Linked DNA regions of Chlorogloeopsis sp. ULAP01. The protein of the gene in region 1 binds, or shares a complex with, the protein of each later gene. Links are inferred from orthologs where the notes say so. Each region holds a gene or a part of one and is shown in the gene's direction. Other genes may lie near its edges. The genes, in order: secA and secY.

What was found.
Region 2: the proteins of secA (region 1) and secY are in contact, whole or in part, in a crystal structure (PDB 3DIN), measured with the Thermotoga maritima proteins. The link is inferred for Chlorogloeopsis sp. ULAP01 from one-to-one orthologs. Residues at the interface, in WP_004082002.1 of Thermotoga maritima: Glu261, Ala262, Arg263, Lys300, Ala301, Arg302, Thr303, Ile304, Ile305, Leu323, Tyr324, Asp325, Pro326, Val329, Ser330, Tyr333, Ile336, Lys340, Phe345, Val349, Glu363, Phe364, Tyr374, Ser375, Gly376, Gly377, Glu393, Ile395, Thr482, Ser483; in WP_004081795.1 of Thermotoga maritima: Glu108, Gly109, Glu110, Glu111, Ala236, Glu237, Arg238, Arg239, Ile240, Thr241, Ile242, Gln243, Tyr244, Ala245, Arg246, Arg247, Val248, Thr249, Gly250, Arg251, Arg252, Val253, Tyr254, Gly256, Ala257, Ser258, Thr259, Tyr260, Leu261, Pro262.

What each region holds. Positions count from the first base shown.
Region 1 is NZ_JAUDRH010000015.1:236,263-239,963, reverse strand. What follows is about bases 214-3,592. They hold secA (preprotein translocase subunit SecA), read left to right. Parts: upstream 214-596; coding sequence 597-3,392; downstream 3,393-3,592. Other genes in these bases: QUB80_RS26960 (hypothetical protein), read right to left, coding at 325-489; QUB80_RS26965 (four helix bundle protein), read left to right, coding at 214-230. Outside these bases: more of QUB80_RS26965, read left to right, coding at 1-213. UniProt on the Escherichia coli protein: Required for protein export, interacts with the SecYEG preprotein conducting channel.
Region 2 is NZ_JAUDRH010000007.1:270,477-273,743, forward strand. Bases 323-3,267 are described here. They hold secY (preprotein translocase subunit SecY), read left to right. Parts: upstream 323-1,104; coding sequence 1,105-2,430; downstream 2,431-3,267. Other genes in these bases: rpsE (30S ribosomal protein S5), read left to right, coding at 323-496; rplO (50S ribosomal protein L15), read left to right, coding at 585-1,031; QUB80_RS16025 (adenylate kinase), read left to right, coding at 2,430-2,987; infA (translation initiation factor IF-1), read left to right, coding at 3,184-3,267. Also shown: more of rpsE, read left to right, coding at 1-322. UniProt on the Escherichia coli protein: The central subunit of the protein translocation channel SecYEG. Consists of two halves formed by TMs 1-5 and 6-10.

The sequences.
Region 1 (3,701 bases):
ATTTCACCAAGGACACTATCGGCAAGCAAATTGTTCGATCTGCTGATAGTGTTTGTGCCAACAGAGCAGAAGGACGGGACAGGTATAATGACCCAGATAATCGACGTTGTGTCAAAATTGCTAGAGGCTCTTTATATGAAACAGTCAGTTGGTTGAGACTAGCCTACGCTCGACAACTTTTAACAAATGAACAAGTAAATCAATTTAAACCAATCATTGACGAGCTATAACCCAAACTCAATGCTTATCTAAACTCTATAGGGAATAGAGAATATAAATAACCAATGCCCCATGCCCATTGCCCATTGCCCCAGTCCCTAATCCCTAATGGTGGGCGATCGCTACTTGAGCTTGGTCGGGGTTCACTGCCCCATCTGGGGGTGAAATGATACTATTAATTAAAGCTTCAAATATAAGCTGTAGTTTAAAGCCATTATTTAAGTAACCTAGATTGGCTGATTTCGTTGCTGTTTTTGAGGAAATTCTCACTGGCAACTCATTACTTGAGTGTTAAAGCTCAATTGGATTAAACACTTATAATTATCCATCCAAATCTAAAATTCCCATCTTCACTTGAGTTTGTTCAATAACCTGCCATGCTAAAAACTTTGTTGGGCGATCCCAACGCTCGTAAGCTTAAAAAATACCAACCTTACATTAGTGAAATTAACCTCTTAGAGGAAGACATTAAAGCCCTTTCTGATGAAGATATTAAAGGCAAAACCACAGAGTTTAAACAGCGTCTTGCCAACGGCGAAACTCTGGATGACATTCTACCAGAAGCCTTTGCTGTAGTTAGGGAGGCCGGACGACGAGTTTTAGGATTGCGGCACTTTGATGTGCAACTCTTGGGTGGTGTCATTTTGCACACAGGTCAGATAGCTGAAATGAAAACTGGTGAGGGCAAAACCCTAGTTGCTACCTTACCTAGTTATTTGAATGCTCTTACGGGCAAAGGTGTACACGTTGTTACCGTCAACGATTACCTAGCTCGTAGGGACGCGGAATGGATGGGACAAGTACATCGTTTCTTAGGCTTGAGTGTAGGGCTAATTCAGGCTAGCATGACTCCTCAAGAGCGGAAGAAAAATTACGATTGTGATATTACCTACGTCACTAACAGCGAGGTTGGCTTTGACTACCTGCGCGACAATATGGCAACGTCGATGGCAGATGTGGTACAGCGTCCGTTCAACTATTGTGTGATTGACGAGGTAGACTCGATTTTAATTGACGAGGCGCGGACTCCGTTAATTATTTCCGGGCAAGTCGAACGACCAACAGAAAAATACACCGAAGCTGCCCGAATTGCCAACGCACTCAAAAAAGACGAGCATTACGAGGTGGATGAAAAAGCTCGTAACGTGCTATTGACAGACGAGGGTTTTGCCGAAGCAGAAAGGCTTTTAGAAGTAAAAGATTTGTTTGATCCGGAAGATCCGTGGGCGCATTTTGTCTTTAACGCCATTAAAGCCAAAGAACTTTTCCTCAAGGATGTAAATTACATCGTTCGTAATGGAGAAGTAGTAATTGTAGACGAATTTACTGGGCGGGTGCTTCCCGGAAGGCGCTGGAGCGACGGACTACACCAGGCTATTGAAGCAAAAGAAAGAGTAGAAATTCAGCCGGAAACCCAAACTCTAGCAACAATTACCTATCAAAATCTGTTTTTGCTGTATCCAAAATTAGCTGGTATGACTGGAACAGCAAAGACAGAAGAAGCAGAATTTGAAAAAATTTACAAACTAGAAGTAACTGTCATCCCCACCAACAGAACCAGAAGACGCCAAGATTTGTCTGATATGGTGTTTAAGACCGAAGCAGGAAAATGGCGGGCGATCGCTCAAGAATGTGCTGAAATGCACAACCTTGGTAGACCTGTACTGGTGGGAACCACAAGCGTAGAAAAATCAGAATATCTCAGTCAGTTATTAAAGCAGATGAGTGTTCCCCACGAACTGCTCAACGCTCGACCAGAGAACGTGGAGCGTGAAGCGGAGATTGTGGCTCAGGCAGGACGCAAGGGAGCCGTAACTATCGCGACAAACATGGCTGGTAGAGGTACGGATATTATTTTGGGTGGTAACTCAGAATATATGGCTCGTCTGAAGCTGCGGGAATACCTCCTACCTCGAATTGTCAAGCCAGAAGATGAAGATATATTTGCCATTCACAGGGCTGGTGGTTTACCTCCTGCTGCCACTGGTGGCGGACAAGGTTTTGCCCCAGGCAGGAAAGTCAAAACTTGGAAGGCTTCGCCTCAGGTTTTCCCAACTCAACTTTCTAAAGAAACAGAACAGTTACTCAGACAAGCAGTGGAATCTGCGGTGCGAGAGTATGGCGATCGCAGTCTACCAGAGCTAGAAGCAGAAGACAAGGTAGCTATAGCCGCAGAAAAAGCTCCCACTGACGATCCCATAGTTCAACAATTGCGACAAGCATACAACCGCGTTAAGCAAGAATACGAAGCGTTTACCAATCGTGAACACCAAGAAGTAGTTGACTTGGGAGGTTTGCACGTAATTGGTACAGAACGCCACGAGTCGCGGCGGATTGACAACCAATTGCGGGGACGTGCCGGAAGACAAGGCGATCCTGGTTCAACCAGATTTTTCCTCAGTTTAGAGGATAACTTGATGCGGATTTTTGGAGGCGATCGCGTAGCGCGGTTAATGGATGCCTTCAATGTCGAAGAAGATATGCCGATTGAATCGGGGATGTTGACTCGCAGTTTGGAAGGCGCACAGAAAAAAGTTGAAACCTACTACTACGACATCCGTAAGCAGGTATTTGAGTATGACGAGGTAATGAACAATCAGCGTAAAGCCATTTACGCTGAACGCCGCCGGGTATTGGAAGGGCAAGACTTAAAAGAACAAGTAATTGAGTACGCTGAAAGAACGATGGATGACATCGTTAACTACTACATCAACCCCGATTTACCCTCAGAAGAGTGGGAATTGGACAAGTTGGTGGAAAAAGTTAAAGAATTTGTCTATTTACTGGCAGACTTGCAGCCAACTCAATTAGAAGATATGTCAATGGGCGAGATTAAAGCATTTCTGCACGAACAGGTGCGAATCGCCTACGACATGAAGGAAGCTCAAATAGATCAAATCCAACCCGGATTGATGCGCCAAGCCGAAAGGTTCTTTATCTTGCAGCGAATTGATACATTGTGGCGAGAACACCTACAACAAATGGATGCTCTGCGCGAATCTGTCGGATTGCGGGGTTATGGTCAAAAAGATCCGTTGATTGAGTACAAAACCGAGGGTTATGAACTCTTCTTGGATATGATGGTCAATATCCGCAGAGATGTGGTGTACTCGTTGTTCATGTTCCAACCCCAACCACAACCAGTAGTGCAAACATCCTCAGAGATGGTTTAAAGTTTGCAAGTAGTTTAAGAGTTAGTCTGTAAATTAAGTAGTTAAGCGGGTTAAGGTTTGAGAGAAACTTTTACCCGTTTTTTTATATTTGGATTTGATTTTTAATTGCTGCCAAGATATTCGGGGATCTGAAACTTGCGGCTTGTCACAATCAATGTGGTGGAGTACTAGCAAGTCACTCCAAAGGATTTGGGTTATACTTATGCCAATTCAGCGTGACTAGAGTTGATATTTAACTCAGCCTGTGTTATATTACTCAAGTTGAAAGTTTGCGGGCATAGTTTAGTGGTAAAACCATAGCCTTCCAAG
Region 2 (3,267 bases), on another replicon or contig:
CGCAAAAAAAGAAGAAACTAACTGGCAAGAGCGGGTTATTCAGATCCGCCGAGTCAGTAAAGTAGTAAAAGGAGGTAAGAAACTTAGCTTCCGCGCGATCGTGGTCGTCGGTAATGAGCGCGGTCAAGTTGGTGTGGGAGTAGGTAAAGCCTCGGATGTAATTGGTGCCGTGAAAAAAGGTGTAGCCGACGGCAAAAAACACTTAATTGACATCCCTATTACTAAATCCAACTCTATTCCCCACCCCATTAATGGCATGGGTGGCGGTGCAAAGGTAATGATGCGTCCAGCCGCTCCTGGGACTGGTGTAATTGCCGGTGGTGCTGTTCGTACTGTGCTGGAGTTGGCAGGCATTCGTAATATCTTAGCTAAACAACTCGGCTCTAATAACCCTCTCAACAACGCAAGAGCTGCAATCAATGCCCTTACCACCCTGCGGACTTTCTCAGAAGTTGCTGAAGACAGGGGTGTTTCTGTAGAAAATCTTTACATTTAATAGCTAAATGCTAATTGCTAATTGTTATGTGCCATTAGCTGTTAGCTATTAGCAAACTAAAATTATTCTCTTACGAAAAGCTTTGATTATGAGATTAAACGATGTTCGTCCTCAAAAAGGCTCAAAAAAACGACCTCGTCGTCTAGGTCGTGGTGTATCTGCTGGTCAGGGTGCTAGTGCCGGTAAAGGTATGCGTGGTCAAAAAGCTAGATCTGGTGGCGGCACCAGGCCTGGTTTTGAAGGTGGTCAACAGCCATTATACCGCCGCATCCCAAAGTTGAAGGGCTTTCCTCTAGTTAATCGTAAAAATTACACTACGATTAATGTAGAGAAGCTAGCCTCCCTCCCAGCAAATGCAGAAGTAACATTGACCTCTCTAAAAGAAGCAGGTATTCTCACTGCTGTCAAAGGTCCATTGAAAATTTTGGGTGATGGGGAATTGAGCGTTCCGCTCAAAGTTAAGGCGGCAGCTTTCACAGGTACAGCTCGTAGCAAAATTGAGGCAGCTGGTGGGAGTTGTGAAGTTTTAGAGTGAGCCAACTGGGAGCACACCTAAGCGTACGCCTACTCTAGCCAGCGCCTGCTTCACTATCTTAAGGTAGCCCTCTATGATCAGTCGAGATAAACCCCCAACAGCTCAAGAAACTTTTATGCAAATGGCACAAGCAGCTGGGCTGAGAGGTCGGCTGCTTGTCACCGTTGGTATTCTGATTTTGATTCGTATGGGCATACACATACCCATACCAGGAATTAATCGGGAGCAGTTTGCTGCTGCTGTTAGTAGTAATAACCAAATCTTCAGCTTTTTGGATATTTTTTCTGGAGGCGGACTGTCGGCTTTGGGAGTCTTTGCCCTGGGTATTTTGCCTTTCATTAATGCCTCTATTATTATCCAATTACTTACTGCTGCCATTCCATCTTTAGAAAATTTGCAGAAAAATGAAGGTGAAGCAGGAAGGCGGAAAATTTCCCAAATTACACGCTATGTAGCTTTGGGTTGGGCGATTCTTCAAAGTGTTTTCTTGGCAGGATTCTGGCTCAGACCTTTTGCCTATAACTTCAGTCCATTTTTTGTAGTTGAAACAGCAGTAGCTCTAGTGGCTGGCTCGATGTTCGTAATGTGGGCGTCGGAAGTAATTACAGAGAGGGGAATTGGGAATGGTGCATCTTTGTTGATTTTTGTCAACATCGTGGCAACACTACCGAAGTCTCTTAGTGATACCATTGCTTACATTCAAGGTAGCGGCCAAGAAATAGTGAGGGAAAGAGTTGGGCCAGTGATTGTACTTGTCCTTGTCTTCCTAGCGACAATTGTCGGTATTGTATTTGTTCAAGAAGCTATTCGCCGTATTCCGATTATTTCTGCTCGCCGTCAAGTTGGTCGGCGTATTTTCGCCGAGCAGCGTAGCTATCTCCCCTTACGTTTAAATCAAGGTGGAGTGATGCCAATTATTTTTGCTGCTGCAATTCTTAGTTTGCCACTGTTGATTGCCAACTTTACTAGAAATCCAGAAATCGCCAACATTATCAATACTTATTTAAGTCCTGGCGGTTCTCAATCTTGGGCTTACGCGCTAGTTTACCTCATTTCGATTGTATTCTTTAGTTATTTCTATTCATCTTTGATTGTAAACCCTGTTGACATAGCGCAAAACCTCAAAAAAATGGGTTCTAGTATTCCTGGTATTCGTCCGGGTAAAGCCACGAGCGAATATATAGAGCGCGTTTTAAATCGACTAACTTTTTTGGGTGCTATCTTTTTGGGTTTGGTTGCTATTATCCCCACCGCCGTAGAAAGAGCTTTAGGAGTACCAACCTTCAGAGGATTAGGTGCTACTTCTTTGCTAATTCTAGTTGGTGTGGCAATTGATACAGCAAAACAAATCCAAACTTACGTGATTTCTCAGCGCTATGAAGGAATGGTGAAACAATAGTGACGCGATTAATCTTCTTGGGGCCACCTGGAGCCGGCAAAGGAACTCAAGCTAAAAAATTAGCTGAGTACTGGAACATCCCCCATATTTCTACGGGTGATATCTTGCGCCAAGCGTTAAAAGAACAAACTCCTCTTGGGATTAAAGCTCAAAGCTACATGGATAGAGGAGAATTAGTTCCCGATCAACTTGTACAAGATATGGTGGAGGAACGTCTCCAGCAAGGTGATACTAATTCAGGTTGGATTCTTGATGGTTTTCCCCGCACAGTGAAACAAGCAGCTTTTTTAGAAGAATTGCTGCAAAAGTTAGCTCAACGTGGAGAAAAGGTAGTTAATTTGGATGTTCCAGATGAGGTTGTAGTCGGTCGTTTGCTGCAACGTGGACGCAAAGATGATTCAGAAGAGGTGATTCGTCGCCGCCTAGAAGTCTACCGCTCTGAGACAGCCCCCTTGATTGATTTTTACCGTAACCGTCATCAACTCCTGAGTGTCAATGGTAATCAGTCCCTTGAAGAAGTTTCTACCGAAATTAAAAAGCAGGTAAACGCTTCCTAGTTTTACAAGCACCTATATAGAGTGGGATTAGGAAACTGTATCCTATCCTACTCTCACCCACTCTCATTCCAGATAGTGTCAAGAATTTTAGATAAGATATATTAATAAACTGTTGATATATTTTCCGTATTATGTGCAATTGCAGACTAAAATTAGCTGCAAGCGGCAACAATAGTTGAGTTGAGGAACAAACAAATTGTCTAAGCAAGATTTAATTGAAATGGAAGGCACTGTGACTGAGTCATTGCCCAATGCGATGTTTCGCGTTGATCTCGACAAT